DNA from 3 places in the Streptomyces sp. NPDC007164 genome. Region 1 is predicted to be linked to each of the others. Evidence: riboswitches for the same ligand, from Rfam matches in the RefSeq annotation. Region 1 holds a riboswitch; each other region holds the start of a gene.
The links. A riboswitch is a leader RNA that binds a small molecule or an ion and turns the genes downstream of it on or off. The one in region 1 is predicted to bind S-adenosylmethionine.
Positions count from the first base shown of each region.

Region 2: it holds a riboswitch for S-adenosylmethionine, as region 1 does, so the genes downstream of both, thrC (threonine synthase) here and ABZ622_RS20880 (hypothetical protein) in region 1, are expected to answer to the same signal.
Region 3: it holds a riboswitch for S-adenosylmethionine, as region 1 does, so the genes downstream of both, ABZ622_RS06340 (aminotransferase class V-fold PLP-dependent enzyme) here and ABZ622_RS20880 (hypothetical protein) in region 1, are expected to answer to the same signal.

Region 1 is NZ_JBEYFB010000016.1:12,828-23,208, reverse strand. It holds gene xylB (xylulokinase) at 103-1,584, shown strand; gene ABZ622_RS20905 (VWA domain-containing protein) at 1,648-2,925, shown strand; gene ABZ622_RS20900 (hypothetical protein) at 2,925-3,770, shown strand; gene ABZ622_RS20895 (cytochrome P450) at 3,949-5,316, shown strand; gene ABZ622_RS20890 (hypothetical protein) at 5,441-6,022, shown strand; gene ABZ622_RS20885 (DUF4232 domain-containing protein) at 6,169-6,690, shown strand; gene ABZ622_RS20880 (hypothetical protein) at 6,698-7,105, opposite strand; SAM riboswitch class IV at 7,154-7,263, opposite strand; gene ABZ622_RS20875 (cytochrome P450) at 7,314-8,576, opposite strand; gene ABZ622_RS20870 (cytochrome P450) at 8,573-9,886, opposite strand; gene ABZ622_RS20865 (TIM-barrel domain-containing protein) at 10,225-10,381, shown strand, end outside.
Region 2 is NZ_JBEYFB010000001.1:766,430-776,810, forward strand. It holds gene groL (chaperonin GroEL) at 1-1,440, opposite strand, end outside; gene ABZ622_RS03520 (cold-shock protein) at 1,865-2,071, opposite strand; gene ABZ622_RS03525 (MoaD/ThiS family protein) at 2,494-2,772, opposite strand; gene thrC (threonine synthase) at 2,803-4,113, opposite strand; SAM riboswitch class I at 4,131-4,257, opposite strand; gene ABZ622_RS03535 (glucosyl-3-phosphoglycerate synthase) at 4,411-5,388, shown strand; gene ABZ622_RS03540 (trehalose-6-phosphate synthase) at 5,443-6,858, shown strand; gene otsB (trehalose-phosphatase) at 6,873-7,754, opposite strand; gene ABZ622_RS03550 (DUF3263 domain-containing protein) at 8,100-8,357, opposite strand; gene ABZ622_RS03555 (extracellular solute-binding protein) at 8,414-9,634, opposite strand; gene ABZ622_RS03560 (sugar isomerase) at 9,978-10,381, shown strand, end outside.
Region 3 is NZ_JBEYFB010000002.1:401,041-411,421, reverse strand. It holds gene ABZ622_RS06355 (Rieske 2Fe-2S domain-containing protein) at 1-235, shown strand, start outside; gene ABZ622_RS06350 (ubiquinol-cytochrome c reductase cytochrome b subunit) at 232-1,857, shown strand; gene trpD (anthranilate phosphoribosyltransferase) at 1,982-3,046, shown strand; SAM riboswitch class IV at 3,296-3,413, shown strand; gene ABZ622_RS06340 (aminotransferase class V-fold PLP-dependent enzyme) at 3,591-4,967, shown strand; gene ABZ622_RS06335 (Lrp/AsnC ligand binding domain-containing protein) at 5,051-5,332, opposite strand; gene ABZ622_RS06330 (rhomboid family intramembrane serine protease) at 5,329-6,081, opposite strand; gene ABZ622_RS06325 (hypothetical protein) at 6,245-6,487, shown strand; gene ABZ622_RS06320 (NYN domain-containing protein) at 6,524-7,885, shown strand; gene ABZ622_RS06315 (NlpC/P60 family protein) at 8,170-9,198, shown strand; gene ABZ622_RS06310 (NlpC/P60 family protein) at 9,437-10,381, shown strand, end outside.

The DNA.
Region 1 (10,381 bases):
GCGCCACTGTTCGGCGGGGGCCCGGTCACGTATTTTGTTTGGCGCACCACCGAAATCGGCAGTGCCCTCCGCACGGGGCCGCAGCACAGGAATGAGGGCGCCATGCCGCCGCGTACCGTCGTCATCGGCGTGGACAGCTCCACCCAGTCCACCAAGGCCGTCTTCGTCGACGCCACGAGCGGGCGGCTGCTCGCCGTCGGCCGCGCGCCGCATGTGGTCCGGGGCGGGGCGGGGGCCCGCGAGAGCGATCCGGAGGTGTGGTGGCAGGCACTGCGCGGCGCCGTCGCCGCCGGGCTGAAGGAGTCCGGGGCCGCCGCGTCGGCGGTGACCGGCATCGCGGTCGCCGGGCAGCAGCACGGACTGGTGGTCCTGGACCGTTCGGGCCGTCCGCTGCGCCCCGCGATGCTGTGGAACGACACCCGTTCCGCCCCGCAGGCCGCCGCACTCACCGAGGCACTCGGCGGCCCGGACGCCTGGACGGCACGGACCGGGTCGGTGCCGGTGGCCGCCGTCACCGCGTCGAAGTGGCGGTGGCTGCGGGAGAACGAGCCGCACACCGCCGCCGCGACCGCGGCCGTACGTCTGCCCCACGACTTCCTGACCGAACGGCTCACGGGCACCGCAGCCACCGACCCCGGCGACGCCTCGGGCACCGGGTGGTACTCCACCGCGACCGGCTCCTACGACCCCGGGCTCCTCGAACTCCTCGGCCTGGACGCCTCGTTGCTCCCCGAGGTGGCCCGGACCGGCGCGACCCGCGTCGGCTCGCTCACCGCGGCGGCGGCCGAGGCGCTCGGGCTGCCCGTCACGACCGCGGTGGCCGCGGGCACCGGTGACAACATGAGCGCCGCCGTCGGCCTCGGACTGGGCGGCGCCGGTCTCCTCGACCACCCCGTCCTCAGCCTCGGCACCTCGGGCACGGTCTTCGCGGCGTCCCGGACCCGGCCGGCGTCCCCGGCGCTCTCCGGCTTCGCCGCGACGGACGGCACCTATCTCCCGCTGGCCTGCACCCTCAACTGCACGCTGGCCGTGGACAAGGTCGCCGCACTGCTCGGCCTGGACCGCGACGACACCTCCCCCGGCGGCGAAGCGGTGTTCCTGCCCTACCTCGACGGCGAGCGCACCCCCGACCTGCCCGCCGCCGCCGGGCTGCTCACCGGCCTCCGGCACGACACCACACCCCGTCAGCTCCTCGGTGCCGCCTACGAGGGCGCCGTGGTCACCGTGCTGCGCGCCCTGGATGAACTCCTGCGGGCCTGCGGCCTCGACCCGGCCGACCCCGGGGTGGCCGGCCGCCCGCTGCGGCTGATCGGCGGCGGCGCCCGGGGCCGGGCCTGGGTGGAGACGGTACGGCGGCTCTCCGGGCGGCCCGTGATCGTGCCCGGGGCCGGCGAGCCGGTGGCGCTGGGCGCCGCCGCACTGGCCGCGGCCGCGGCCACCGGCGCGGACCCGGTCGCGACCGCCGCCGGCTGGAGCAGCGGCGAGGACGTCCGGCTGCCGCCCGTCCGGCGGGACTCGGCCGCCTGGGAGCGGGTCGGGTCGGTGCTGGAGCGGGCCTCGGGGCCCCTGCTCGGCGGTTTCTGACCGTTCCCCAGCAGCCTGCGGACCGGTTTGGGGTAGTGCGGCGATCTTCACTAGTATCCGGCGATGATCATAAGAAAAAGGCTGACGGCCGGGGTGGGCATCCTGCTCGCCACCCTGACCGCCGGGCTCGGCACGGCGCTCCCCGCCGCAGCCGACGAAGCCCCCGCCAAAGCCTCCCCCAAGGTCGAGCTGGTGCTCGACGTCAGCGGCTCCATGCGGACCCGCGACATCGACGGCCAGTCCCGGATGACGGCCGCCAAGCAGGCGTTCAACGAGGTGCTGGACGCGGTGCCCGAGCAGGTGGAGCTCGGCATCCGGACGCTCGGCGCCGACTATCCGGGCAACGACCGCAAGGTCGGCTGCAAGGACACCAAGCAGCTCTACCCGGTCGGCCCGCTGGACCGCACCGAGGCGAAGACCGCGGTCGCCACCCTGGCCCCCACCGGGTGGACCCCGATCGGCCCGGCCCTGCTGGGCGCCGCCGACGACCTCGAAGGCGGTGACTCCACCCGCCGGATCGTACTGATCAGTGACGGCGAGGACACCTGCGGCCCGCTCGACCCGTGCGAGGTGGCACGTGACATCGCGGCCCGCGGCATCCACCTCGTCATCGACACCCTCGGACTGGTGCCGAACGCGAAGATCCGCGAGCAGCTGACCTGCATCGCCGAGGCCACCGGCGGCACCTACACCGCGGTCCAGCACACCGATGAACTCTCCGGCCGGGTCAAGCAGTTGGTGGACCGGGCCGCCGAGCCCGTCGTCACCCCGGTGGCGACCGAGGGCGCGAACAGCTGCTCCGCGGCGCCGCAGCTCAAGGCCGGCCTGTACACCGACCGCGAGAAGTTCGGCGAGCACCGCTGGTACCGGGTGGATGTGCTGCCCGGCCAGGAACTGCGCGCCTCGGTCAGCGTCTTCGCCGACCGTGCCGTGAACAACGACTACGGCGTGCTGCTGCGCGCGCTGACCGTGCACGGCCGGGAAATCGTGCGCGGCTCGGAGTCGGGCACCGGCCGCACCGACGCGATCTCCTCCGGCCTGCGCTACCCCAAGGCCGAACAGGACGACACGGACGGCGATGAGAAGCCGGCCGCCGAGACCGTGTGTCTCCAGGTCGGCAATTCCTTCTCGGCCCCCGCCTCGGTGAAGACCTCGCCCGGCATGCCGGTCGAGCTGACCGTGGACCTGGTGGACTCCCCGGACGAAGCCGCCGATGTGGCCGCGTTCGGGCTCGGCCGCGGCTGGTGGCTGCTGGGTGTGCTGGTGCTCACCGGGCTGATCGCGGGCCTGGTCGTCGGCTGGGTCTCGCGCTGGCGCGTCGCCGTCTGGAGGACCAACTGATGCGTAGGACACGTGTATTCGCGGGCGCGCTGCTCACCGGGCTCGCCCTGCTGACCTCGGCGGGCGCCGCGGTGGCCGACGACCCGTCGGCGAGCCCGAGCCCGAGCGCCTCCGAGGACGGTGCCGGACCCACCGAGGCCGGCACCACCTTCCGTACGGCGACGGCCCTCCGGCAGAACCAGCTCGCCACCGCCGGGGCGTCCACGGGTGACTACCTGTACTGGGTGTTCCCCGCCGACGCGGGCCAGCGGGCCACCGTCAAGGCGAAGATCACCCTGCCGCCGAGCGCCTCCCGGCACGGCACGTCGGCGTGGCAGGTCGATGTGTACGACGGGCTGCGGCGCCGCCAGGCCTGCATGTACGGCCGTCAGACCGGCAAGGCCGCCGCCGACGCGTCGGCGGTCGAGCTGACCTGCGTACTGCGCACCGTCCGCGCCTGGTCCGAGCCCTGGGCCAACGACCCGCTGCCGGGCAGCTACTACGTACGGCTGACGGTCGTCGATCTGCCGTCGGCGGACCTCGGGCTTCCGGTGAAGACCGAGGTCGAGGTCACGGCGGCCGACAAGGGCGGCGCCGGCGATGTGGACGGCGCGCTCGCCGAGCCGCTGGTCCCCGGTGTGTCCTCCGTCGCGCAGGCCTCCGACGGCTCGTCCGACGGTGACGAGGACGGTTCGTCCAGGGTCTCGCTCGGCAGCGAGCCGGAGGACGGCTGGGCGTCGGGCTGGTGGACCGACCGCTGGCTGTGGACGGTCGGCGGCGGCGTACTCGGAGCGATCGCGGCCGTGTTCGGCTACTCCCTCACGCGCGGCAACGGCCGCCCGTCCAGGGTCCCGCCGGGCGTCTGACCCGCACACCCCGCCGGACGGGCCCCGCTCCCGGGGCCCGTCCGGCGGTGGCGCACAGCGACTACCCTCGACAACTCACGTACCGCACAAGGCCGATGACAGTTCCAGGGCCCGCGGTACCCCTGAAGTCAGGTCGCCGCGCACCGGACCGGTGCGCCACGAGGGAGCGGAGACATTCATGTCCACGGAGACCGGCCCGGCCATCGACGCCGAGCCGCGGAGCCACCGGATCGTGCCGGGCCCCAAGGGGCTGCCGTTCCTCGGGAACCTGCCGCAGTTCGGGAAGAACCCCCTCGCCTTCTTCGAGCGGCTGCGCTCCCACGGGGACATGGTGGGCTGGCGATTCGGCCCCAACTCCTGTGTGTACATAGCGGATCCGGACTGCATAGGCGAGCTGCTCACCGAGACGGAACGCTCCTTCGACCAGCCGGCCCTGGGAATCGCCTTCCGCACCGTGATGGGCAACGGCGTGGTGGTCGCCCGCGGCACGGACTGGCGGCGCAAGCGTTCGCTGGTGCAGCCCTCCGTACGTCCCAAGCAGGTGCGCTCGTACGCGGCGACGATGGCGAGCAGCACGGTGGAGCTGGCGGACACCTGGTCGGGCGGTGAACGCGTCGACATCAAGCGGGAGATGGCGGCGCTGACGCAGCGGATCGCGGTGCGCACCATCTTCGGTGTCGACACCGCGGCCGACGCCGAGGCGATGGGCCGGGCGATGGATGTGGCGCAGCAGGAGATCGGCAAGGAGTTCGCCGGGATCGGCGCGCTGCTGCCGGACTGGGTGCCGACCCCCGGCCGGGCCAGGATCAGGAAGGCCGCGGCGGTCATCGACGCCGAGGTCGGCCGGGTCGTCGCCCGTCACCGTGACGGCGGGGACGAGCGCCCCGATCTGCTGAGCCGGCTGCTGACGGCGGTCGACGAGACGGGTGAGCGCCTCACCGACCGGGAGATCCGCGACGAGACGGTCACGCTGTACATCGGCGGGCACGAGACGACCAGTTCCACACTGGTGTGGGCCTGGTATCTGCTGGCCCGCAATCCGCGGGTGCGTGCCGCGCTCGCCGAGGAGCTGGACCGGGTGCTCGGCGACCGGGAGCCGGGGTTCGACGACTACGCGCGGCTGACGTACACCCAGTCCGTGGTCAAGGAGACGCTGCGCCTCTACCCGACGATCTGGCTGGTCACCGGTGTCGCGAAGGCGGGTGCCCGGATCGGCGGTGTGCCGATGCCGGAGGGCACCCGGGTGTGGACCAGCCAGTGGGTGACTCAGCGCGACGCGCGGTGGTTCCCCGAGCCGGAGGAGTTCCGTCCCGAGCGGTGGGATCCGGAGCAGGGCGACAGCATCGCGGAATACGCCTGGTTCCCGTTCGGCGGGGGCCCCCGGGTCTGTCTGGGCACCCGGTTCGCAATGGTCGAGTCGGTGCTGATCCTGGCCGTGCTGGCCCGCCGCTTCGAGCTGGACGTGGACCCGGGTGTCATCGAGCCGGTCCCGTCGCTCACGCTGCAGCCCGACCGGGACGTGATGGCGACGGTCCGCCCCCGGTGAGGCTCGCGGGGCGGGCCCGGTGGCCGCTCCGGCCGCCCTCGGACCCGCCCCGTAGGCTGCCGTGGTCCGCAGCGCCGCACGCCCTCCGCGTCGGCCCGGTCCCCGGCCGAGGAGGCTGACACGCATGGGCGGTTCCGGCAGGCCCGGCCGGCGCAGGGCCGTGTCCGCCTCCCTGGTGTACACCGCACGCCCGCCGCGCGGCTCCGCCACCGCGTCCGGCCGCCGCCGGGACACGGTCCGCGGCTGCGGCTGCATGGCGGCCGTGGTGATCGGCATCGTCGTCCCGGCCATCGGGTCCACGCTCGGCGGCACCGGTCTGTGGAGGTGGGCGCGGGACAGCTTCCCGGGCGGGGGTTACGGCTTCGCGGTGGCTGTCGGCGCGCTGGTCCCGGTGACGTTCGCGGCCGGGGCGATCTCGGCCGCCACCGTCGGCCGGGCGGCGAGCAGGGCCCGTTCGGCGCTCGGGGCCGTCGCGGCGGTGCTGAGCTTCGCGCTGCTGATGCTGCTCGGCACGGCCTGCGTCGAGATGATGGGCCCCAGCCGCCGGCACCACGACCGGACGGGCGGCTGGGCCTACGAGCACTACGCCTGGGTCTGGGCCGTGGCACTGTCGGCGGGCCTCGTCACGGGCGCGCCGATGGTGGCCGCGTTCCTGCTGCGGGTCCGCGCCCGTGCGCAGCGGGACGGCCAGGCGGGAGCAGCGTAACCCTCCCGGCACCGGATACACCGAACCGATATGTCCGATCTGTCGCGGGGATCGGGTCGTACGGTTCACACTGTCCATGTCGGCTGCACCGGCCGACGGGCCGCCCGGCCGTATCCGCAGGCTGTCGATCCAACGGGAGAAGCACCATGCGTCTTGGCTCCGTTCTCACCGCCGCGCTCGCCGTCGCGGCCACCGTGCCGCTGACCGGCACCGCGGCGTCCGCGACGACCGGCACCGCGAGCCGCCTCGCGACCTGCCAGGAGAAGGCCCTCTCCGTGCACGCCGCACCCGGCGGACAGCGGAACGTGGCCCGGATCGACGTCGTCAACAACGGCAGCCGGACCTGTGTGGTGGACCGGATCCCGACCATCACCTTCCGGGGCCTCGACGGCTCCGCCGAGGCCGTCCCGCCCGCCGGGAGCGGTCCCTACGAGCTGTCCCCGGGCGAGCGGGCGTACGCCGCCGTACGGACCGCGGACCCGGCGGCTGCCGGGGGACACGTCGTCGGCAGCCTCTCGGTGGCGGCGGACCCCTCCCATCTGGGCGTCGCCTTCCGCGCGGCCGCCGTGGGCATGCCGGAGGGGGTCCATGTGTGGATTCCGGTTACCACCCTGTGGCAGGAGTCGCGGGCGGCGGCGGACAGCGCGCTGGCGGACGCGCTGGGGTGAGGCTCGGCTACAGTCCGTAGCTCGTGCCGCCGACGGTGCGCCGCGGGTCGGGGGCGGTCGTCGCGCACAGCGGGCCGGCCTCGAAACCGGCATTGACCAGGGACGTGGCCCGGCCTGCGGAGTCCACCAGCTTCAGGGCGTGCCACCGCGGCAGCCAGAACACCCGTCCGCGGTGGGCCGTGAGCAGTTCGGTGAGGGCCGCCGGGGCGTGTGTCCACACCCTCGGCAGTTCCTCGGCGTGGTCGAAGGCGGCGCGCAGTTCGAACCAGCCGTCGGCGCCGACGTCACCGGAGGTGAGCAGCAGCTCCACGGCCTGGCCGGGCTCCTGGTGGCACTTCTTGGTGTGGATCCAGTGGACGTGGTGACCGGGGCCGTAGCTGGTGCAGCCGTCGTTCTGGACGAGGTGGGGGAGCATGGTGTTCCGTCTTCCCGAGATCATGGACCCCAGGTGCGCCGCCCCGATGGTCCGCTGTTCCCCGCGCGCTGCGCACGGGGCCGGTCGTCACCCGGAGCACCCGCAGCGGAGCGGGGTGCCGTCCAGTTAGCCGGGGCTGTGCACTGGAACTCATGACCTGCGGGAACTGTATCCCACGGACGGCGGTGCCCGACGGGGGGTCAGGTGCTCAGCCGTGCAGCAGTACGGGGAAGGCCTCCATGTCGTTCTGCGTCATCACCGGCAGCCTGCGGACCTCCTCGTCCGGGACGGCCGCCCGCAGTGCCGGGAAGCGTGCGAAGAGTGCCGGCAGGGCGATGGCAGCCTCCACGCGGGAGAGCGCCGCTCCGGGGCAGATGTGCGGGCCGTGGCCGAAGGTCATGTGGCGGATCGGAGTCGACCGGGTGATGTCGAAGGCGTCGGCGTCCGCCCCGTGCTGCTCGATGTCGCGGCCGATGGCTCGGTACGAGATCACCACCCCCTCGCCCTTCGCGATCACCTCGTCGCCCACCTGGATGTCCTGGGTGGCGAACCGCATCAGCAGATGGGTGGTGGGGGTATCCCAGCGCAGGGTCTCCTCGATCACCGTCTCCCACGGGATCTCACCGTCGAGGACGCGGCGGAGCTGGTCGGGGTGGGTGAGCAGGGCCCGGACGGCGTTGAGGATCAGCCCGATGGTGGTCTCGTGCCCGGCGGCCACCATGGCCTTGAGGTTGCCCGCCACCTCTTCCTCGGTGAGCGGTTCGCCGCCCTCCTCGGCCAGGATGAGCGCGCTGGTGAGGTCGTCGGTGGGACGCGCCTTCCTCTCCTGTACGAGAGCGGCGTAGAACACGTCCAGCTCGGCGAGCAGCGCCAGGCGTTCCTCCTGCGGGGTGAGCATGGAGAAGAACGCCTTGTACCGCTTCATCAGCATGGGGTGCTCGGCCTCGTCCACACCCATCAGCATGCCGACGACGCGCATCGGCAGCGGCTGGGCGAACCCGGACTTGAGGTCGACCACACCGTTCTCGCTCCTGCCGCTCTCCTCGTCGAGCGCGTCGAGCAGTTCCTCGGTGAACTTCTCGATGTCCGGGCGGATCTCCTCCAGCCGGCGCGGGGTGAGTGCCTGGGAGGTCTTGGTGCGCAGCCGTCGGTGCTCGGCGCCGTCCACGGTGAACATGGAGCGACCGGCGTCGATCATGCCGATCAGCGGCCACTCGTGGGTGACCTCGCCGCGCTGCCAGAGCCCCCAGGCTTCGAGGTCCTTGACCAGGCGGGGGTCGACGAGGAGTTGGCGGGCCAGCGCGTGCCGGGTGACGGTCAGGGCCGGAACGCCGAGCAGTTCGATCCTGGCGAGCGGACCGGCATCGCGCAGTCGCGCCGTCTCTCCGTCCAGGTCCTGGACCAGCGGGTCGAGGACGACGGGAGCGCCGCTCGAAGCGGCACCCCGGGCAGCGGCGTGCGGGCAGTTCACGACGGGACTCCTGTCGGACGGACGGGGGCGAACCGGACGGGCAGCGCGGTCATGCCCCGCAGGAAGGCGGACTGCCGCCGGACCAACTCAGCGACCGGTACGGAGAGTTCCAGGTCGGGGAGCCGGTCGAGCAGCACCTCGATGCCGGTGCGGGCGATGATTTCGGCGATCTCCTGCGCGGGAAAGGGACAGCGGTACTCGCCGTGGCTGAACGCCAGGTGGGCGCTGTTGCCGCGCTGACCGGACGGTCCGCCCGAGGCGGAGAGGTGCTGGCGGATGTGCGGATCGGCGTTGGCCGCGCCCAGGCCCAGCAGCAGCATGTCCCCGGCCCGGATGCCGCGGCCTCCCAGCCGGGTGTCGCGGGCCGCCCAGCGGCCGGCGAGGATCTGTGTCGGACCTTCCTCCCAGAGCACCTCGTTCATGGCTTCGGCGACGCTGTGCCGGCCGCCGGTGAGCGCCACGGCGAACTGGTCGTCGGTGAGCATCAGCCGGAGCGAGTTGCCGATCCAGTCGGCGGTGGTGAGGTGTCCCGCTGCCGTGATGGCCATCAGGTCGAGTACGTACTCCTCGTCGGTGAACTCCCCCGCGTACGCCAGCATGCGCGAGGTCACGTCGTTCCCGGGCATGGCCCGACGGGACGCCAGCAGCCGCCGCATGCTCTCGGCGAACCGCAGATGGGCCTCCTGCGCTCCCGGCCCGCCGTCGGCCAGGTCCCCGAGCACCTCGGCGATCCGCGGCCCGTCCGCGTCGGGGAATCCGACCAGGCGGGCGAGGACGAGCACCGGCAGCGGTACGGCGAAGTCGGCGATCAGGTCCGCCGTGCCCCGCCGGCAGAACCCGTCGACGAGGCGGTCCGCCAACTCCTCGCAGTCCCTGCGGAGTTCGAAGTGCTCGACCTCTTCGAGGGCCTGCCCGACCATCGCGGCGTGGCGTCGGTGCTCGGCGCCGGCGGTGAAGTAGACGGACGGCATCGGCCGGCCGACCATCGGCAGCAGCGGCCAGTCCTCGGGGATGTTCCCCCACTGGTTCCACAGCCCGACGTCCCTGGGGAACAACTCGCCGTTGCTGGTGACCTGGTGGAGTTCGCGGTAGCCGATGACCAGCCAGGCCGGTACCCCTCCGGGCAGTTCGACGGGCACCACGGGACCGTGTTCGCTCCGCATGGCGCGGTAGACGGCATGGGGTTCCGTGTGGAATCCGGGTCCGCTGAGGGGCACGGCGGAGCCCCCGGCGTTTGCCGGGCAGCGCCCGGTGCCGGGCGGCGGGGATGCGGTCGGGTGGCCGGACACCGCGGATGCGGGCGTCGTCATCGTACGGAATCTCCTGCGACGAAGGCTTCGCTCATAGCGGTGGTCGGTTGATCAACGCGCCTTCACTATAGGGAAATTCAGTGAGCCTTCGGACACTATTCGCGACCACTCTCACCATCATTCCGATCCAGTGAGTCCGTTTTCTGAGCATGGTTGATCAAAAGGGCGGGGATGCGCCACCCCTCACCACCCACCCCACCCGTGCGCCCGCCGCGAATTCCCACTCCGGTCACTTTTCGAAACGTTGACCTGGGCACCCGGCCGGAACGCCGGACCAAGCGTTGACATGCACCGGTCGCACGGTGAATTCTGATGCTCGAATATCCAGAGTTCCAATCATGTCTGCGCAGGCATCGGCTATTTCACTGTTCGGTACGAACGGAGAACACTCCTTGCGGATACTCAAGAAACGTCCCGGTCGAGCGGCGGTCGGCACGCTCTCGGTGATCGTCCTCGCGCTCACCGCCCTGACCGCCCCCGCCCCGCGGGCACAGG
Region 2 (10,381 bases), on a different contig from region 1:
GCCGGTCGCGGCGTTCAGACCGTGGCCGACGGCCAGGTTGCGCACCTTCTCGACGACGACGCCGCCCTCAAGACCACCGTTGACGGCGATCTGCTTGAGCGGGGCCTCCAGCGCCAGCTTGACGGCGTTGGCGCCGGTCGCCTCGTCACCCGAGAGCTCCAGCTTCTCGAAGACGGCCGAGGCCTGGAGCAGAGCCACGCCACCACCGGCGACGATGCCCTCCTCGACGGCGGCCTTGGCGTTGCGCACCGCGTCCTCGATGCGGTGCTTGCGCTCCTTGAGCTCGACCTCGGTCGCGGCACCGGCCTTGATGACGGCCACGCCGCCGGCCAGCTTCGCGAGGCGCTCCTGGAGCTTCTCGCGGTCGTAGTCCGAGTCGGAGTTCTCGATCTCGGCGCGGATCTGGTTGACCCGGCCCTGGACCTGGTCGCTGTCACCGGCACCGTCGACGATGGTCGTCTCGTCCTTGGTGATGACGACCTTGCGGGCGCGGCCAAGCAGGTCGAGACCGGCGTTCTCCAGCTTGAGGCCGACCTCCTCGGAGATGACGGTGCCACCGGTGAGGATGGCGATGTCGCCGAGCATGGCCTTGCGGCGGTCACCGAAGCCCGGGGCCTTGACGGCGACGGACTTGAAGGTGCCACGGATCTTGTTGACGACCAGGGTCGACAGGGCCTCGCCCTCGACGTCCTCGGCGATGATCAGCAGCGGCTTGCCGGACTGCATGACCTTCTCCAGCAGCGGAAGGAGGTCCTTCACGTTGCTGATCTTCGAGTTGACGATCAGGATGTACGGGTCGTCCAGGGACGACTCCATGCGCTCCATGTCGGTGGCGAAGTACGCCGAGATGTAGCCCTTGTCGAAGCGCATACCCTCGGTGAGCTCCAGCTCCAGACCGAAGGTCTGGGACTCCTCGACGGTGATGACGCCTTCCTTGCCGACCTTGTCCATGGCCTCGGCGATGAGCTCGCCGATCTGGGTGTCGGCGGCGGAGATGGAGGCTGTCGAAGCGATCTGCTCCTTGGTCTCCACGTCCTTGGCCTGCTCCAGGAGGGCGGCGGAGACGGCCTCGACGGCCTTCTCGATACCCCGCTTGAGGGCCATCGGGTTGGCACCCGCGGCGACGTTGCGCAGACCCTCGCGGACGAGAGCCTGGGCGAGAACGGTGGCGGTGGTCGTACCGTCGCCGGCGACGTCGTCCGTCTTCTTGGCGACCTCCTTGACCAGCTCCGCACCGATCTTCTCGTACGGGTCCTCCAGCTCGATCTCCTTGGCGATGGAAACACCATCGTTGGTGATCGTGGGGGCGCCCCACTTCTTCTCAAGGACGACGTTGCGACCCTTGGGGCCAAGGGTGACCTTGACGGCGTCGGCGAGCTGGTTCATGCCGCGCTCGAGACCGCGCCGGGCCTCCTCGTCGAACGCGATGATCTTGGCCATGTGAAGTGGTCCTCCCGGACAGGGGTGGATTTCTCCGGACCGAGTGGCGCCCGCGACGGACGGCCTGCGTGACCGGCGGTTCCTTGCCCCACCGACCTGCGGGCCTCACCGGCCCGGTCCAAGTTCTGTCACTCTCACCTGGAGAGTGCTAACGCAATGATTAGCACTCGACCCCCGAGAGTGCAAGCGTCCCCCTCCGGATGTGGACAACGGCGGACGGCCGTGGAGGGCTGTGGACGAGGGCCGCGGCGGCTGTGGGCGAGGGCCGTGCAGGGCTGCGGACGAGGGTCGCGCAGGGCTGCGGACGAAGGCCGTGCAGAGCTGCGGACAACACCCGGCGCGCGTCAGGACGCGCTGAGGGCCCGTACCCCCGGGGTACGGGCCCTCAGCGCGTGAGTGGTGTCGTTGGCCGACCGCGCCGAACTCAGCCGACGGCGAGCTTGACCATGTCTGCCTGCGGCCCCTTCTGGCCCTGCGAGATCTCGAATTCAACTCGCTGACCCTCTTCGAGGGTGCGGTACCCGTCCATCTGGATCGCGCTGTAGTGGACGAAAACATCCGCACCACCGTCGACCGCGATGAAGCCGTACCCCTTCTCCGCGTTGAACCACTTGACGGTGCCCTGAGCCATGCCTAACTCCCCTATTACTGGCCCTTGCGCAGGACCGCACTTCGCGGACCCGGGTCAGAACTCACCCTCCGACAGGAGAGGGTGTGTGCGCCGGAACGCGTCGACCGCGGCTGAATGTATCTGCCCAACTGCCCTCTGCAACAGGTCAATCGGACGAGAATTCTCGGCCGCGCCGAACGCCCGAATATGCGCGATTCATGAGGTTCCTGGGCAAGTCGGGCCAGGCAAAGGCGACTTATGCCGCAAGGGCAACACACACTTTGGCTGCATCTTGTCGCGACCAGGCGCATTCTCATATGCGGGCGGCGCGGGGCAGCTGGGGGGACTTCCCACACTGTACCCCGCTCAACCATGCAGAATTGCCCCCTCCGCTTCAAACGCGGAGGGGGCAATTCGATAACGCGATGCGGCCGGACGGGGCGTCAGCAGCCGCCCGCCACCGCCGGGATGATCGAGATGCCGGCGCCGTCGGGCGTCGCGGTCTCCAGGCCGCCCTCGAAGCGCACGTCGTCGTCGTTGACGTACACGTTCACGAAGCGGCGCAGCTTGCCCTGGTCGTCCAGGACGCGGGCGGCGATGCCCGGGTGGTTCTGCTCCAGGGACTCGATGACCTGGGAGAGGGTCGAGCCCTCGGCCGGGACCTCGGCCTGGCCGCCCGTGTAGGTACGGAGGATGGTGGGGATGCGGACCTTGACGCTCATGGCGGGTGCCCTTCCTGAAGTCTCGGGTGGTCAGCTGGTGGCGAGGCCGGCGGCGCGGAACGCGTCCAGGCTGGGACGGATCGTCGCGGTCGCCTGAGAGGTTTCGGCCACCGCGTCGAGGGTCTTGAGACCGTCACCCGTGTTGAGTACGACGGTGGTCAGCGACGGGTCGATCAGACCGGCCTCGATGAGCTTCTTCGTCACGCCGACCGTCACACCGCCCGCCGTCTCCGCGAAGATGCCCTCGGTGCGCGCCAGCAGCTTGATCGCGTCGACGACCTGCTCGTCGTTCACGTCCTCCACGGCGCCGCCGGTGCGGCGGGCGATGTCCAGGACGTACGGGCCGTCGGCCGGGTTGCCGATCGCCAGGGACTTGGCGATCGTGTTCGGCTTCTGCGGCCGGACGACGTCGTGGCCGCCCTTGTACGCGACCGAGACCGGGGAGCAGCCCTCGGCCTGGGCGCCGAAGAGCTTGTACGGCTTGTCCTCGACCAGGCCGAGCTTGATCAGCTCCTGGAGCCCCTTGTCGATCTTGGTGAACTGCGAGCCGGACGCGATCGGGATGACCAGCTGGTCCGGGAGCCGCCAGCCGAGTTGCTCGCAGATCTCGTACGCCAGGGTCTTGGAGCCCTCGCCGTAGTACGGCCGCAGGTTGACGTTGACGAAGCCCCAGCCCTCGCCGAGCGGGTCGCCGATGAGCTCGGAACAGAAGCGGTTGACGTCGTCGTAGTTGCCCTCGATGCCGACCAGTTCCCCGCCGTACACCGCGGCCATGACGACCTTGCCCTGCTCCAGGTCGTGCGGGATGAACACGCAGGAGCGGAAGCCGGCGCGGGCGGCGGCGGCGCCGACGGCACCGGCGAGGTTGCCGGTGGAGGAGCAGGAGAGGGTGGTGAAGCCGAAGGCGCGGGCGGCCTCGATGGCCTGGGCGACGACCCGGTCCTTGAAGGAGTGCGTGGGGTTGCCGGAGTCGTCCTTGACGAACAGCTTGCCCTGCTCGACGCCGAGCTCACGGGCGAGGTTGTCGGCCTGGACGAGCTTGGTCCAGCCGGGGTTCAGGTTCGGCTTCTCGGCGACGTCGGCGGGGACCGGCAGCAGCGGCGCGTAGCGCCAGATGTTGGCCGGGCCCGCCTCGATGCGCTTCTTCAGCTCTTCGGGAGAGCCGCTCGGCAGGTCGTACGCGACTTCGAGCGGCCCGAAACAGGACGCGCAGGCGAAAATGGGGCCGAGTTCGAATCGCTCGCCGCACTCGCGGCAGGAAAGGCCCGAGGCGGGGCCGAGGTCGACGGATCGGGCGTCGGCGGAGGAATTGGTGCTTACTGCAACGGTCTGCGCAGCCATGGTGGCGAGGCCCTTTCTCCTCATCTTCCTCGCGGCGCGTTTCGCCACGAGACGGAATTGGCACCTTCCCCACCTGACCTCGCGGTCGGCGGGAGGGTTGCCGGGACTTCAACGGGCCGTTCCCTCAGTCCCTCTGGATGAGCGCTGTGGCACCGGATCTTCGATCCGGGCGTTTATCGGCGGACGGACCCCGGCATGCGATGGTCGTCCGCGTTGTTCAAGACTGTAACCGAAGCACCGGACTGTTGAGATAGTCGTCCGAACCGCGAGATGGATCACACACAGGGAGTATCGACCGTGCTGGAAGAGGTCGAATGCTGGCTGGCCAGGCGTTCCTGGTCGGCCGCCGACCGTCCGATGGACCGCCTGCTGGCCGCCAGGGCCGCGGAGGCGGGCCGCGGGAGCGTCAGTGTCGTACTGCCCGCGCTGAACGAGGAGGCGACGGTCGGCGAGATCGTCGCGACGATCCGGCGCGAGCTGATGGAGAAGGTCCGGCTGGTCGACGAGCTCGTGGTGATCGACTCCGGTTCCACCGACGCCACCGCCGAGGTGGCCCGGGAGGCCGGCGCCCGGGTGGTGCACCGCGACGCGATACTCCCCCGGATCCCGGCCGTACCCGGCAAGGGCGAGGTGCTGTGGCGTTCGCTCCTGGTGACCGGGGGCGACATCGTCTGCTTCATCGACGCCGACCTGAAGGACTTCTCGGCGGACTTCGTCTCCGGCATCGTCGGCCCGCTGCTGACCGAGCCGGACGTGCAGTTCGTGAAGGCGATGTACGACCGCCCGTTCGGCACCGGTCCCGATGGGCCCGCCGTCGGCAGGACGGCGGGGCAGGGCGGCCGGGTGACCGAGCTGGTGGCCCGTCCGCTGCTCAATCTGCACTGGCCGCAGCTGGCCGGTTTCGTCCAGCCGCTGGGCGGCGAGTACGCCGTGCGCCGCTCGCTGCTCGAACGGCTGCCCTTCCCCGTCGGCTACGGCGTGGAGCTGGGCCTGCTCGTCGACGCGCTGCACACGGTGGGGCTGGACGCGCTGGCCCAGGTCGATGTGGGGGTGCGCAAGCACCGGCACCAGGACGGGCAGGCGCTCGGCCGGATGGCGGCGGCGATCTACCGCACCGCCCAGCTGCGGCTCTCCCGCGGCCACCTGATCCGCCCGGTCCTCACCCAGTTCGAGCGCGGCGAGAACGGCTTCGTACCGCGCACCCATGCCGTGGACACCGAGGAGCGTCCCCCGATGTGCGAGATCGAGGAGTACGTTTCGCGCCGCGCGGCCTGACGTGGTCTGACTTCGCACGTTTGGGCGGTTCGTGATCGGGCTAGATTCCGCAACATGGTCTCCGAGCACGATGCCCAGCCCGCTGCCCGGTCCGGCGTCCGGTCCGATGCCCAGGTCCTCGTCGCGTCCAACCGCGGCCCGGTCTCGTACACCCTGGGAGAGGACGGATCGCTCGACGCGAGACGCGGCGGCGGCGGTCTCGTCTCCGGGCTGAGCGCCGTCGACGACAAGCTGTGGGTGTGTGCCGCGCTCGGTGCCGGGGACCGGGAGGCGGTCCGGCGCGGGGTCGCCGAGCAGGGCGTACGGATGCTCGACATCGACGCGGAGGTGCACGCCGACGCGTACAACGGCATCGCCAACTCGGTGCTCTGGTTCGTCCACCACATGCTGTACCAGACGCCGCTGGAACCGGTCTTCGACGCGGAGTTCCGGCGGCAGTGGGCGTCGTTCGAGACCTACAACCGGGCCTTCGCCGAGGCGCTCGCCGAGGAGGCGGGGCAGGGTGCGGCGGTGCTGGTGCAGGACTACCACCTGGCGCTGGTGCCGGGCATGCTCCGCGAGCTGCGCCCCGATCTGCGGATCGGCCACTTCTCGCACACCCCGTGGGCGCCCGTCGACTACTTCCGGCTGCTCCCCGACGACATCGCCGAGCAGTTGCTGCACGGCATCCTGGGCGCGGACCGGGCGGCGTTCCTGACCCGGCGCTGGGCGGACGCGTTCATCGGCTGCTGCACCCAGATCCTGGGCGGCACCGGGCGGACCAGGATCGGGGTGCACGGGCTCGGCGCGGACGCGGACTTCCTGCGCCGCCGGGCCCACGAGGCGGATGTGGACGAGCGGATGGCGGCGCTGCGCGAGCAGACCGGTCCCGGCCGGAGGACGATCGTACGGGTGGACCGAACGGAACTGTCCAAGAACATCGTGCGCGGCCTGCTCGCGTACCGCGCACTCCTGGACGAGCGGCCCGAGTGGCGCGAGCGCGTCGTCCATGTCGCCTTCGCCTACCCCTCCCGGCAGGACCTGGCGGTGTACCGCGACTACACGGCCGAGGTGCGGCGGGTCGCCGACGAGATCAACGCCGTGTACGGCACGGCGGGCTGGACGCCGGTGGTGCTGCACGTCAAGGACGACTTCGCCCGCTCGCTCGCCGCGTACCGGCTGGCCGACGTGGCGCTCGTCAACCCGATCCGCGACGGTATGAACCTGGTGGCCAAGGAGATCCCGGTCGTCTCCGACCACGGCTGCGCGCTGGTGCTGTCCCGGGAGGCGGGCGCCTACGAGGAGCTGGGCAGCGACGCGGTGGTGGTCAATCCGTACGACGTCTCCGCGACGGCGGCGGCGCTGCACGAGGCGCTGACGATGGCGGACGACGAACGGGCGGCGCGCACCGAACGCCTGGCAGCGGCGGCGGTCGTGCTGCCGCCGCAGCAGTGGTTCCTGGACCAGCTGGACGCGCTACGGCGGGACTGAGGCGGGGACGGGCGTCAGATCCGCCGGGCCAGCGCCGCCAGGAATCCGACGACGTCGCCCGGTCCGGCCAGCAGCAGATCGGCCCGCTCGGCCAGTTCGGGCACCTCCGCGCTGCCGCTGCACACCAGCAGGCCGGGGATGCCGTCGGCGCCGTCGGCGCGGAGCTTCTCCACCGCGGCGTAGGCGGCGAGGTCGCCGAGGTCGTCGCCCGCGTACAGCACGGACTCGGCGTCCGTCTCCCGTACGTACTGGGCGAGCGCCACGCCCTTGTCCATGCCGGGCGGGCGCAGCTCCAGGACCAGCCGGCCGGGTTCGACGATCAGGCCGTGCCGGGTGGCGAGCTCGCCGAGCGGGCCGCCCAGCGCCTCGAACGCGGCCTGCGGGTCGGCGGCCCGGCGGGTGTGGACGGCGATCGCCCGGCCCTTCTCCTCGACCCAGGTTCCGTGCCAGGAGCCGGACCGGTCGAGCACGCCGGGGAGTTCGGCGCGGACCGAGGCGATGCCGGGGTGCGGGGCGGGGGCGTGGACGGTGCCGGACACCGCGTCCCAGCGCTCGGCGCCGTAGTGGCCGAGGACGACGAGGTGGTCGAGGCCCCGCACCCCGGCGAAGCCGCCGTGCCGGACCGCGACGCCGGCCGGGCGGCCCGTGATCACGGCGATGGAGGCCACTTTCGGGGCGAGCGCGACGAGGGCGTCGACGGCACCGGGGTGGGCGCGGGCCTGTTCCGGGTCCGGGACGATGTCGGCGAGGGTGCCGTCGAAATCGAGCGCGATCACGGCGCGGTCGGGGCGGGCGAGGATCGCGGCGAGGGCCTCTTGGCCGGGTGCGGTGGTGGGGGTCGGGAGTGCGGATGTGGGTGCGGGTTCGGGTGCGGGTGCTTCCGGGTTGCTGCCCATGAGGGGAGCCTATAGCCGGGGCGGGGAGTTGGGGCGGTGCGGGCGTATTCGGGGGCGCTGCCCCCGGACCCCCGCTCCTCAATCGCCGGAGGGGCTTGAGTTCGCGCTGCCGGAAGGCCCTCGGTGAACCGAAGCGCTCGGATTCAGGCCCGCCGGAAAGCCTCGCTGAGCGGAAGGCCATCGAATTCGGGCCGCCGGAAGACCTCGCTGAGCGGAAGGCCATTGAATTCGGACCGCCGAAGGGGCTCCACCGAGCGGAAGGCCATCGAGTTAGAGCCGCCGAAGGGGCTTCACTGAGCCGAGGGTCCTGAATTCCCGGCTCCCGAAGGGGCTCTGATCCGGCTCTCAGCGCCGTTCGCGCCGTGCGTCCCGCACCCGGCGCAGGCGGTTCACCGTCACCGGGTCCGCCGCCAGTGCGCGGCGGTCGTCGAGCAGGGCGTTGAGGAGCTGGTAGTAGCGGGTGGGCGAGATGCCGAGCTGTTCGCGGATCGCCCGTTCCTTCGCACCGGGGCCGGACCACGACTGCCGTTCGACGGCGAGCACGGCACGGTCCCGGTCGGAGAGGCCGTCGGTGTCGTCGGGGCCGGACGTGGGGGCGGTCATATCAGCCAACATATCGCCCGTCCGGAGCGCCGCCACCCGCTGCTCCGCACCGCCCGCTACTCCGCGTGCTCCGCCGCCGCCGAGTCGCGCGCGATCTTCCCCAGCACGTTCTCGGGGCTGCCGTCCGGCTCGACCGCCTTGCCGATGTTCTCCTTGATCGACTCGCTGGACCGGGCCCAGGACGTCTTGCCGAACGGGTAGAACTGCGAGTTCGGCAGCGCGGCCAGGAACTTCCACAGCGGCTTGAACCTGGCGTCGGACTCCATGGCCGCGGAGGCGCTGTCGGTGACCGGGAGCAGGTCGTACTCGTCGGCGAAGTCGATGACGTTCTTGTCGGTGAACAGATAGTCGAAGAACTTGCCCAGCGGCACCCGGTGGCCGTTCTGCTTGAAGCCCATGATCCAGTCGGCCACGCCCAGCGAGCCCTCGCTCGGGCCGTCGATGCCGGGCAGCGGCACCATGCCGACGGAGACGCCCTTGCGCTCGGCCTCCTGCATCAGCGTGGGATGGCCGTTCAGCATGCCGACCTTGCCGTCGGTGAACGCGTCGAACGCCTTCTGCCGGTCGAGCCTGCCGGGGGCGACGGGGCCGACGAGGCCCTTGTCGACCAGGTTCGTCTTCAGCCAGTCGAAGGTCCGGACGTTCTCGGCCGAGTCGATCTCGTACGAGCCGCTGTCGTCGATCAAGCCGCCGCCCCCGCTGAGCAGCCACATCGTGGTCTCGGCCTGCGGCTCCTCCGGTCCGAGCGGCAGCGCGAACGGACAGGTCACCCCGCGCTGCTTGAGCAGCGCCGCGTCGTCGCGTATGTCGTCCCAGGTCTTCGGGGCGTCCAGGCCCGCCTGCGCGAAGAGCTTCTTGTTGTAGAAGAGCAGCCGGGTGCTGGCGACGAACGGCAGTCCGTACTGGGTGCGGTCCAGGCTGCCCGCGTCGGCGAGGGACGGCAGGAAGTTGGCCTGGGTGCGGATGGAGAGCATCTGGTCGGCCCGGTAGAGCTTGCCGGCCTTGGCGTAGCCGGCGTACGCGCCGATCTGGGCGATGTCGGGGGCCTGCCCCTTCTTCACCATCGCGGCGACCTCGCGGTCGATGTCCTTCCAGGAGTAGACGCTGACGTCGACGTCGATGCCGGGGTGGGACGCCTCGAAGCCCTTGACCAGCCGGTCCCAGTACTTCTCGGAGCTGTTGGCCGGACCGTTGCCGTAGTCGGCCGCGACGAGCCTGAGGGTGATGTCCCCCGGGCCGCTGCCGGTGTTGCCGCAAGCCGACAACGTCGCTGTCATGCCCAGCGCGGTCACTGCCGCGATCAGTACCCGGTGGCGCAACCGCACAGCCCAGTCCGTCCTCACCCATCGAGTCGCCCGTACCCGCCACGCCGTCGTGGGGCCCTTCGGACGAGGTGTGATCCTCCCCCAGCCCGTTGCCGATGGTCTACACCACAACGGGTATCGCTTTCGCAACGTAACCGGGCCCTTACCCGGTCGCGCCGGGCTGGGAGCATGGCCCCGCCGCACGCCTACCGCTGAGTAGGCTTCGGCGCGGGATCCTCCGGGATCCGGACCCCGCCCCACCGCTGTGCCGTACCGCCCGCACCGTTACGTCCCACGCCGCAAGGAGCCGTCCAGCATGTCGCGTACCGCATCGGAAATTGCCACCCAGCCCGGCTGCTGGCGGCGTGCCGCCGAGGCGGCGGCGTTCGACGGGCTGCCGCGCCCCGGTGAGCGGGTCGCGGTCACCGGGTGCGGCACCTCCTGGTTCATGGCCATCGCGTACGCGGCGCTGCGGGAGGCGGCCGGGCAGGGCGAGACGGACGCGTACCCCTCCTCGGAGTTCCCAGCCGGGCGCCCGTACGACCGGGTGGTGGCGATCACCCGGTCCGGCACCACGACCGAGGTGCTGGAGCTCCTCGGCGAGCTGCGCGGCAGGGTCGCCACCGTCGCGCTGACCGCCGATCCGGGGACGCCGGTCATGGCCGCCGCCGACGCGGTGGCCGTACTGGACTGGGCGGACGAGGAGTCGGTCGTGCAGAC
Region 3 (10,381 bases), on a different contig from region 1:
CAAGATCTGCACCCACGTCGGCTGCCCGATCAGCCTGTACGAGCAGCAGACGCACCACGTGCTCTGCCCGTGCCACCAGTCCACCTTCGACCTCTCCGACGGCGCCCGCGTCATCTTCGGTCCGGCCGGTCACGCCCTTCCGCAGCTGCGGATCGGCGTGAACAGCGAGGGCAACCTCGAGGCGCTCGGTGACTTCGAAGAGCCCGTCGGTCCTGCATTCTGGGAGCGCGGATGAGTACTGCGACCGACACACAGCGCAAGGCGCCCGCCGGTGAGCGGGTGGCCGACTGGGCGGACGGCCGGCTCGGGATCTACTCCCTGGCCAAGGCCAACATGCGCAAGATCTTCCCGGACCACTGGTCCTTCATGCTCGGCGAGATCGCCCTCTACAGCTTCATCATCATCATCCTCACGGGTGTGTATCTGACGCTGTTCTTCCACCCGAGCATGAACGAGGTCGTGTACCACGGCTCGTACGAGCCGATGCAGGGCATCAAGATGTCGCAGGCCTACGCCTCGACACTGGACATCAGCTTCGACGTCCGCGGTGGTCTGCTGGTCCGCCAGATCCACCACTGGGCCGCGCTGATCTTCCTGGCCGGCATGTTCGTGCACATGATGCGCGTCTTCTTCACGGGCGCGTTCCGCAAGCCGCGTGAGATCAACTGGCTGTTCGGCTTCCTGCTGTTCGTGCTGGGCATGTTCACCGGCTTCACCGGTTACTCGCTCCCGGACGACCTGCTGTCCGGTACGGGTGTCCGCTTCACCCAGGGCGCGATCCTGTCGACGCCGATCGTCGGCACGTACATCTCGATGTTCCTGTTCGGCGGAGAGTTCCCCGGCCACGACTTCGTCGCCCGGTTCTACTCGATCCACATCCTGCTGCTGCCGGGCATCATGCTCGGTCTGCTGGTGGCGCACCTGATCCTTGTCTTCTACCACAAGCACACGCAGTTCGCGGGTCCCGGCCGGACGAACAAGAACGTCGTCGGCATGCCGCTGCTGCCGGTGTACATGGCGAAGGCAGGCGGCTTCTTCTTCCTGGTCTTCGGCATCATCGCCATCATCGCGGCGATCGCCACGATCAACCCGATCTGGAACATCGGTCCGTACCGCCCGGACCAGGTGTCCACCGGCGCCCAGCCCGACTGGTACATGGGCTTCGCCGAGGGTCTGATCCGAGTGATGCCGGGCTGGGAGATCAACCTCTGGGGCCACACGCTGGTCCTGGGCGTGTTCATCCCGCTGATGGCCTTCGGACTGGTGCTCGCGATCATCGCGGTCTACCCGTTCGTCGAGTCCTGGGTCACCGGGGACAAGCGCGAGCACCACATCCTGGACCGCCCGCGCAACGCCCCGACCCGGACGGCCTTCGGTGTCGCCTGGATCACCGAGTACGTCATCGTCTTCATCGGCGGTGGCAACGACCTGTGGGCCACGCACTTCCACCTGTCGCTGAACGCCATCTCCTGGTTCGTACGGATCTTCATCTTCGTCGGCCCGGTCCTCGCGTTCATCGCCACCCGGCGGATCTGCCTCGGCCTCCAGCGCCGCGACAAGGAGAAGGTGCTGCACGGACGCGAGTCCGGCATCATCAAGCGCCTGCCGCACGGTGAGTTCGTCGAGATCCACGAGCCGCTCGGCCCCGAGCAGCTGCACACGCTCACCGCGCACGAGCAGTACAAGCCGGTCGAGATCGGCCCGACGGTCGACGAGAACGGTGTCGAGCGCAAGGTGTCGGCCCTGCAGAAGCTGCGGGCCCGGCTCAGCAAGGGCTACTTCGGCGAGGACAACCAGATCGCCAAGCCCACCGCCGAGGAGTACAAGGAGATCACCAGCGGCCACGGTCACCACTGATCGCCTGAACTGATCGCCACAGCGGGAGCCCCGTCCATTCGATGGACGGGGCTCTTTGCCGTCCCCGGCGCTGGATAGGGTGGGGGTGATCCCTTTTACCGGCTGTGGACCCCAGGAGCGGACCATGAACGTTGTGACCCCGATCGGCGGCGACAGCGTGGCGGACCGCACCTGGCCCGGCGTGCTGAACCCCCTGCTGCGCGGCGAGAACCTCACCGCGGACGACACCGCGTGGGCGATGGACCGCATCATGCGCGGTGAGGCGAGCGATGTGCAGATCGCCGGATTCGCGGTCGCCCTGCGCGCCAAGGGCGAGACGATCGACGAGGTGTCCGGCCTGGTACGGGCGATGTACGAGCACGCCAACACCATCCACGTACCCGGCCGTACGGTCGACATCGTCGGAACCGGCGGCGACCTCGCCAAGACGGTCAATATCTCCACCATGTCGGCGGTCGTCATCGCCGGCACCGGCGCCAAGGTCGTCAAGCACGGCAACCGCGCCTCCTCGTCCGCGAGCGGTTCCTCCGACGTGCTGGAGAAGCTCGGCGTCAACCTGGACCTCAGCGCGCAGCGGGTCGCCGAGGTCGCCGAGGAGGCGGGCATCACCTTCTGCTTCGCGGTGAAGTTCCACCCCGCCCTGCGGTACGTCGCCAGGGCCCGCAAGGAGCTCGGCACGCCGACCACGTTCAACATCCTCGGACCGCTCACCAACCCGGCCCAGGTGCGCTCCCAGGCCGTCGGTGTCGCCGACCTGAGGATGGCGCCCATCGTCGCCGGTGTCCTTGCCGAGCGCGGCAATTCGGCGCTGGTCTTCCGGGGCGACGACGGCCTGGACGAGCTGACCACGACCGCGACCTCGCGGGTCTGGGTGGTCCGGGACGGAGCGGTGCGCGAGGAGGCGTTCGACCCGCGCGACGTCGGCCTGGAGCTGGTGCCCGTCCAGGCCCTGCGCGGCGCGGACGCCTCGTACAACGCCGATGTGGCCCGGCGGGTGCTGGCCGGCGAGCGGGGGCCCGCCCGGGACGCCGTGCTGCTCAACTCGGCGGCGGCGCTGACGGCTCTCGACCCGACGGACGGCACGCTGAACGAGCAGCTCGCGGCCGGGATCGCGAAGGCCGCCGAGTCCATCGACTCCGGTGCGGCGGCCCGCGCTCTGGAGCGCTGGGTGGCGGCCAGCAACGCCTGAGCCTGCCGGGTGACCTCTGATCGGGCGGCCACGCCCTGGCACGCACGCTTCCCGCGTTGCCGAAATGCCCGAGTAGCTCCGCTACTAGGACATCCCGGCGCCTTGGAATCGCACGCACCAGACCGCGTCCGCTATCCGATCGAAGGTCACCCGGCAGGCTCTGAAACGGGCGCAGATGTGGCGCAAGGCGCAGTCCGGATCCTGGACTGCGCCTTGCGCGTCTTCGTACGTATGGCAAGATGCTGGGCAGGTCATGAGTGACAGCGACTACGGCCCCGGCCCGCTGTCCGGCAACCCTCCGTCCGTGGCGGGGTGCCCCGGGTGAAGACCAGGCCGTAGGCAGCGAGGTCTGCGGCAAGCGCGGGCCCCTCGGCATCTGTGAATGCCAACCCCCGGGGTCCTGGTCCCTAGGGAGTCTCTTGTGAGCACGCGAATGCGATAGGGCCGTCGGCCCTCTTCCGCACACCCCTTTTCACCTTTTCCGCTGCGCTGCCGCGTATCCGCCGGCGCATGCGATTTCGCCTGCCTCTCACGGGAGTTCGCCATGTCTGTCTTCACCGCTGCCGCCGACCAGTCGCTTTGTGCACCTCTGCCGGTTCTGGGCAAGGATGTGACGGTTCCGCTGGTCACGGGCGGTGAGGTCAGCTACGCCGCGCTCGACTACGCCGCCAGCGCCCCCGCGCTCCAGCGGGTCTGGGACGACGTCGCGGCGTACGCCCCGTACTACGGCAGCGTCCACCGCGGAGCCGGTTACCTCTCGCAGCTCTCCACGGACCTCTTCGAGAGCAGCCGCGTCACCGTCGCGGAGTTCCTCGGCTGCCGCGCCGGTGACCAGGTGATCTTCACCCGCTCGACCACCGACTCGCTGAACCTGCTGGCCGCGGTGGTCCCGGCCGACTGCCAGGTCTTCGTCTACGAGACCGAGCACCACGCCTCGCTGCTGCCGTGGCGCGACGCCCGGGTGACCTACCTGAACGCTCCGCGCACCCCGGCCCAGGCCGTCGAGACGCTGGAGCGGGCGCTCGCCGAGCGCGACCCCTACGGCCCCGCGCTGGTCTGCGTCACCGGTGCCTCCAACGTCACCGGCGAGCTGTGGCCGGTGAAGGAGTTGGCCGCCGCCGCGCACGCGCACGGCGCCCGGATCGTGCTGGACGCCGCCCAGCTCGCCCCGCACCACCCCGTCGACATCGCCGAGCTGGACGTGGACTGGGTTGCCTTCTCCGGACACAAGCTGTACGCGCCCTTCGGCTCGGGCGTACTGGCCGGCCGGGCCGACTGGCTCCAGGAGGCCGAGCCCTACCTCGCGGGCGGCGGCGCCTCGCGCAAGGTCGCCCGTCGCACCGACGGCGGGGTGGACGTCGAGTGGCACTCCACCGCCGCCCGCCACGAGGCCGGTTCCCCCAACGTCATCGGTGTGTACTCCATCGCCGCCGCCTGCAAGGCGCTCACCGAGGCGGGCTTCGACAACCTGGTCGCCCGGGAGCAGCACCTCGTCGCCGCGGTCCGCGCCGGCCTGGCCGAGGTCCCCGAGGTCAAGGTGCTCTCGCTGTTCGGCGACGACGCCCCGCGGGTCGGCGTCATCTCCTTCGTGGTGGAGGGCTGGAACAGCTCGCACTTCGCCGCCGCGCTCTCCGCCGAGTACGGCATCGGCGTCCGCGACGGACTGTTCTGCGCCCACCCGCTGGTCCGCACCCTGCTGGGCAGCGACCCGCAGGAGGTCGGCGAGTGCGGTGCGCCGGAGGCCGAGCCGGGCGAGCGATCGCTGAACGCGATCCGGGTGAGCTTCGGCGCCGGTACGCCGGACGAGCACATCGAGCGGTTCGTCCGCGCGGTCAAGGAACTGGTCAGCAAGGGCGCCCAGTGGAAGTACCGCACCGAGGACGGCCGCTGCGTCCCGGACCGGGGTGCGGTGCAGCTCTGAGGCACACAGCACTTCGGCGGGGGACGGGCAGCCTTGTGGGCCCGTCCCCCGCCGAAGTGCCGCGGGCGTGGTGAGGCGCGTGCCTACGCGTCGAGGCCGATGGCGAAGGCGGCCTCCAGGTCGTGCTGCGAGTAGGTACGGAACGCCACATGGGTGTCGGTGGCCTCGACGCCGGGGATCTTGCTGATCCGGCCGGGGATGACATCGGCGAGATCGTCGTGCTTGGGCACCCGGACCATGGCGATCAGGTCGTACGTACCGGTGACCGAGAAGACCTCGCTGACACTGTCCAGCGCGGCGATGGCCTCGGCGATCTCGGGAATCCGGTCCACGCTGGTTTTGATGAGCACGATCGCGGTGATCACGGCTGGCTTTCTCCCTCGGTGGCCGTGGCTGGTCCCTTCACTCTATCCGTACGCCGGTAACGCCCCCAGGCGTAGAGAAAGCCGAGGGCGAAGCCCACCACATGGGCCAGATAGGCCACGCCCGGCCCCCCGCTGCCGGCGCCCTGGACGGCCAGCCACTGGAGGGCGAACCAGAAGACCAGCACGATCCAGGCGGGGAAGCGCAGCGGCAGGAAGAAGAGGAACGGGAACAGGCTGGTGACCCGGGCCCTGGGGAACAGATACAGGAACGCCCCGAGCACCGCCGAGATCGCCCCCGAGGCCCCCACCAGCGTCTGGTCCGACGTGGCGTGCGCGGCCGCGTAGGCGACCAGGGCGAGGTAGCCGGAGATCACGTAGAAGAAGGTGAACCCGACCCGGCCCATGCGCTCCTCGGTCATCGCCCCGAACACGTACAGGAAGAGCACGTTGCCGAGCAGGTGCAGCCAGCTGCCGTGCACGAACAGGGCGGTGAACGGGGTGAGCAGGGCGTGCGCGGAGCCGTCCCACAGCTCACCGGGGATCACGCCCCAGCGTTCGAAGTACCCGGCCTGTGCGGCGAGCAGGGCGTCGGCGGTGCCGGGGACCGGGTTGAAGCCGGACAGCGGGCTGATCACGAAGACCAGGGAGCAGACCGCGATCAGGGCATGGGTCACCAGCGGTCCGCCCGAGGTGACCGTACGTAGGAGCCCGCCGGTCAGCCTGCCGGCCACAGCTCGCCGATCGATCATGAACAGAGCATGACGCAAGCGGAGGGAACGGGACAGACCGCCTCGCCGTGTCGGGGGGACACGACGAGGCCGTAGGGTTACGGCAGGACATCCGCAGTTCGACGGCGCACCGCGAGATCCTTGAAGCAAGGCAGCACGAGGCTCGACGAAAGAGGACGCAACGATGACGACGGTTCCCCAGCCGACCGACGGGACCCGCTGGCGCTGCACGCTCTGCGGAAATCTCACGCGCTTCGACGTGACCCGCTCCTCGAAGGTCGTCGAATACGTCCATCTCGACCTGGCCGGTGAGTCCAGCGTCGAGGAACGCGAGGTGGTCAGTGAGACCATCGAGTCGGTGCGCTGCCGTTGGTGCAACGCGGTGGACCAGATCGAACTGGTGGACAGGCCGGGTGCCGACTCCTGACGGAGCCGCGCCCACAGACATTTGGGGTGACGGATGGTGGAGCAGCCCGCTAGCGGCGCCGAGTCGGCCGGGGCGGCCGACGACGCCGTCGAGGCGCTCGACCGCCCACTGCCCGAAGGCGTACGGCGGCGGGTCGTCGCACTGGTCTCGGACGCGTTCGGCGGTCTGACGGTCACCGAACTCCCCGCCCAGCTGCGGCAGTACGCCCGCTTCACCCCGACCCGGCGGGCCAAGTTCGCCGGGAACGCGATGGCGGCCGCTCTGGAGAGCGATCCGTTGTTCCGGCAGCGCATCGGCGAGCGGCTCAAGGAGGGCCAGCCGGAGCTGACCGATGCCCTGGAGGCCGGGTCGCCGCCCGCGGCCGCCGACCCCGTCGACGTGGCCGCCGCGGCCTATGTGCTGCGCCCGGCGGGCTGGGTCAAGCTGGTCGCCGCCGCCGGCGAGGAGGCGCAGCGCGCGGACGCCGAGCGCGCCGACGAGGAGAGCCGCCGCGAGCTGGAGCGGCTGCGCGAGGAGCTGGTCCGCGCCCGCTCCCAGACGAAGAGCGAGACGGAGCGGCTGCGCGTCGAGCTGGACGCGGCCCGCAAGGAGGCCGAATCCCTCCAGCGCAAGCTGCGCAGCGCCGTCAACGAGGTCAAGCGCGCCGAGGCCGCGCTGCGCCGCAGCCGGGCCGAGACCGACACCGTACGGTCCGAGGCGGCCGCCCAGGTCTCCGCGGCCGAGAGCGAGAGCCGTCGCCTCAAGGCGCGGCTCGGCGAGGCCGAGGCGTCCGTGGAGGCGGGCCGCCGGGCCGCCAGGGAGGGCCGCTCGGTCGAGGACATGCGGCTGCGGCTGCTGCTGGACACGGTGCTCGACGCGGCGAGCGGACTCCGCCGCGAACTGGCCCTGCCGCCCTCCTCGATGCGGCCGGCGGACAGCGTCGACGCGGTCGAGCCGGGCCGGATGTCGCCCAAGGACATCGCCGCCAGGGCCCTTTCGGAGACCGACCCGGCCCTGCTCGACCAGTTGCTCGCGCTGCCGCAGGCGCATCTGATCGTCGACGGCTACAACGTCACCAAGACCGGCTATCCGCAGCTGCCGCTGGAGAAGCAGCGGTTGCGGCTGCTGGGCGGGCTCTCGATGCTCGCCGCGCAGACCGGTGCGGAGATGACCTGTGTCTTCGACGGGGCCGAGCTGGCGGCCCCGGTGCTGCTCGCACCGCCGCGCGGGGTCCGGGTGCTGTTCAGCAAGCCCGGGGTGACCGCCGACGAGCTCATCCGTCAGCTGGCGCGCGCCGAACCTCCGGGCAGGCCGGTCGTGGTGGTCTCCACCGACCGCGAAGTGGCCGACGGAGTCGCCAAGGCGGGTGCCAGGCCCGTTGCGTCCGTCTTGCTCCTGAAGCGCCTTTCGCGCGTCTAGCGGCACTTGCCGGTTGTCGGTGGAAATCGGGGAACGGACCGTCAAGTCACCGCTACACCCCGTGCGTCGTGGGTAAAGAAGTGCGGTCCGTGACGAGATTTTTCCGGCGAGGATTTGAACTGATCACAAGATGGTCACTAGGGTCAGGCCTCGAACCTTCGCACGGTTGATCACCCATCCGGGGTGACTGTGAAGGCACCGCCGAGTCCGTGACATGCACGGAGCCGGGGATTCGCGTCCCCCACAGCCCGGTAGGCGGCTCGAGGAAGAAGGAGCTCGCCTCCGTGGCGTCCCACCGTCGTCCCAAGCAGCCGAGCCGCGCTCGTGTGACCGTGCTCACCGCAACCGCCGCCGCAGCCGTCGCCCTGACCTCCCAGGCGGCGCACGCCGACCCGAAGCCCTCCAAGAGCGAGGTCAAGACCAAGGTCGAGAAGCTCAGCCACGAGGCCGGCGAGGCCAACGAGCAGTACTACGGCGCCAAGGAGAAGCAGCAGAAGCTGGAGAAGGAAGTCGGCGCGCTGCAGGACAAGGTGGCCCGCGGCCAGCAGGAGATCAACAACCTGCGCAACGGCCTCGGTTCGCTCGCCGCCGCGCAGTACCGCTCCGGTGGCATCGACCCTTCGGTGCAGCTCTTCCTCTCCTCGAACCCGGACACCTTCCTCGACGAGGCGTCGGCGCTCGACCAGTTGACGGCCAAGCAGACCGAGACCCTGGGGAAGATCCAGGAGAAGCAGCGGTCCCTCGCGCAGGAGCGCAAGGAGGCCCAGGACAAGCTCGGTGACCTGGAAGACGTCCGCAAGACGCTCGGCGAGAAGAAGAAGAAGCTCCAGAGCAAGCTGGGCGAGGCCCAGCGCCTGCTCAACACGATGACCGCCGCCGAGCGCGCGAAGATGCGCGACGACCAGCAGCGCGCCAGCCGCTCCGCGGGCGACCGTGTCGACCTGGGCAACGAACTCCCCGCCTCCGCCTGGGGTGCCGCGGCCCTGAACGCCGCCAAGACCCAGGTGGGCAAGCCGTACGGCCGCGGCGGCACCGGCCCCGGGTCCTTCGACTGCTCCGGGCTGACCCAGTGGGCCTACGCCCAGGCCAACGTCCAGATCTCCCGGGTCACCTACACCCAGATCAACGACGGTGTCCACATCGGGCGCAGCGCGCTGAAGCCGGGCGACCTGGTCTTCTTCAACAACACCTCGCACGTGGGGCTCTACGCGGGCAACAACACCCTCCTGCACGCCCCGTACCCGGGCACGTTCGTCCGCTTCGAGTCGATGGACACCATCGGCAGCTTCCAGTTCGGCGTCCGCGTCGGCTGACCACGCCCGAACGGGCGAATTCCCGCGCCCGCGCAGACAGTCCGCCCCGCCGGAGACCAACAGGTCACCGGCGGGGCGCCGTCGTTTCCGCCGCACTTCCCACCGGCGCGGCCTTTGGCCGCTCCGTGATCGTCCGACTACTGTCTGCCTGCCGTGCAGCTCCCGGTCGTCGGTCCGCCCGCCCCGGGCGGCAGGGGCTGCGCGCGTCTGCGTACAGCGGAAGGGAGTGCGGCGTCCTGTGGTGTCCCATCGCCGTTCCACACAGTCCGGGCTCAACCTGACCGTCCGGGCCACCGTTCTGTCCGCCGCGGCGGCGACCGCGGCCGCCACCCTCGGCGCGGCCACCGCGAACGCCGACCCGCAGGACGCGCCCAGGACCGCCAAGGCCCGCGTCGACCGGCTGTACACCGAGGCGGAGCGGGCCACCGAGCAGTACAACGCGGCCGGTGAGAACATCGGCCGGCTGCGCGGCGAGGTCGACCGGGCCCAGGACCGGGCAGCCCGCGGCCAGGAGCAGGTCAACCGGATGCGTACGGTGCTCGGTTCGGCGGCGAGCGCGCAGTACCGCTCCGGCTCCATCGACCCTTCGCTCGCCCTGCTGCTCTCCTCCGACCCGGACAGCTACCTCGACCGGGCGGCCGTGCTGGAACGCCTGACCGGCCTTCAGGCCGCCGAGCTGCGGGAACTCCAGCAGGTCCAGCGCGGGCTGACGCAGACCCGGGCGGAGGCGGCCCGCGCACTGGCCGAGCTGGAGCGCAGCCGGGCGGATGCCACCCGCCACAAACGGACCGTCGAGCGCAAGCTCGCCGAGGCCAGGAAGCTGCTGGGCGCGCTGCCCGGCGCCGACCGGGCGGAGTTCGAGCGGGCCTCGCGCTCCGGCCGCGACGCCGGGTACCCGGCCATGGCCGACCTGCTGGCCGGCTCCGCGCGTGCGGCGGCCGCCGTCATGGCGGTCCGGCAGGCGCTCGGCCGCCCGTACGTCTGGGGGGCCAGCGGACCGGCCGGATTCGACTGCTCCGGGCTGATGCAGTGGGCGTACGCCCGGGCCGGGGTCAGCCTGCCCCGGACCTCGCAGGCCCAGCGGTACGCGGGCCACATGGTGCCGCTCTCCGCCGCCCGCCCCGGCGACCTGGTCGTCTACCGGGCGGACGCCGGCCACGTCGCGATGTACGTCGGCAACGGA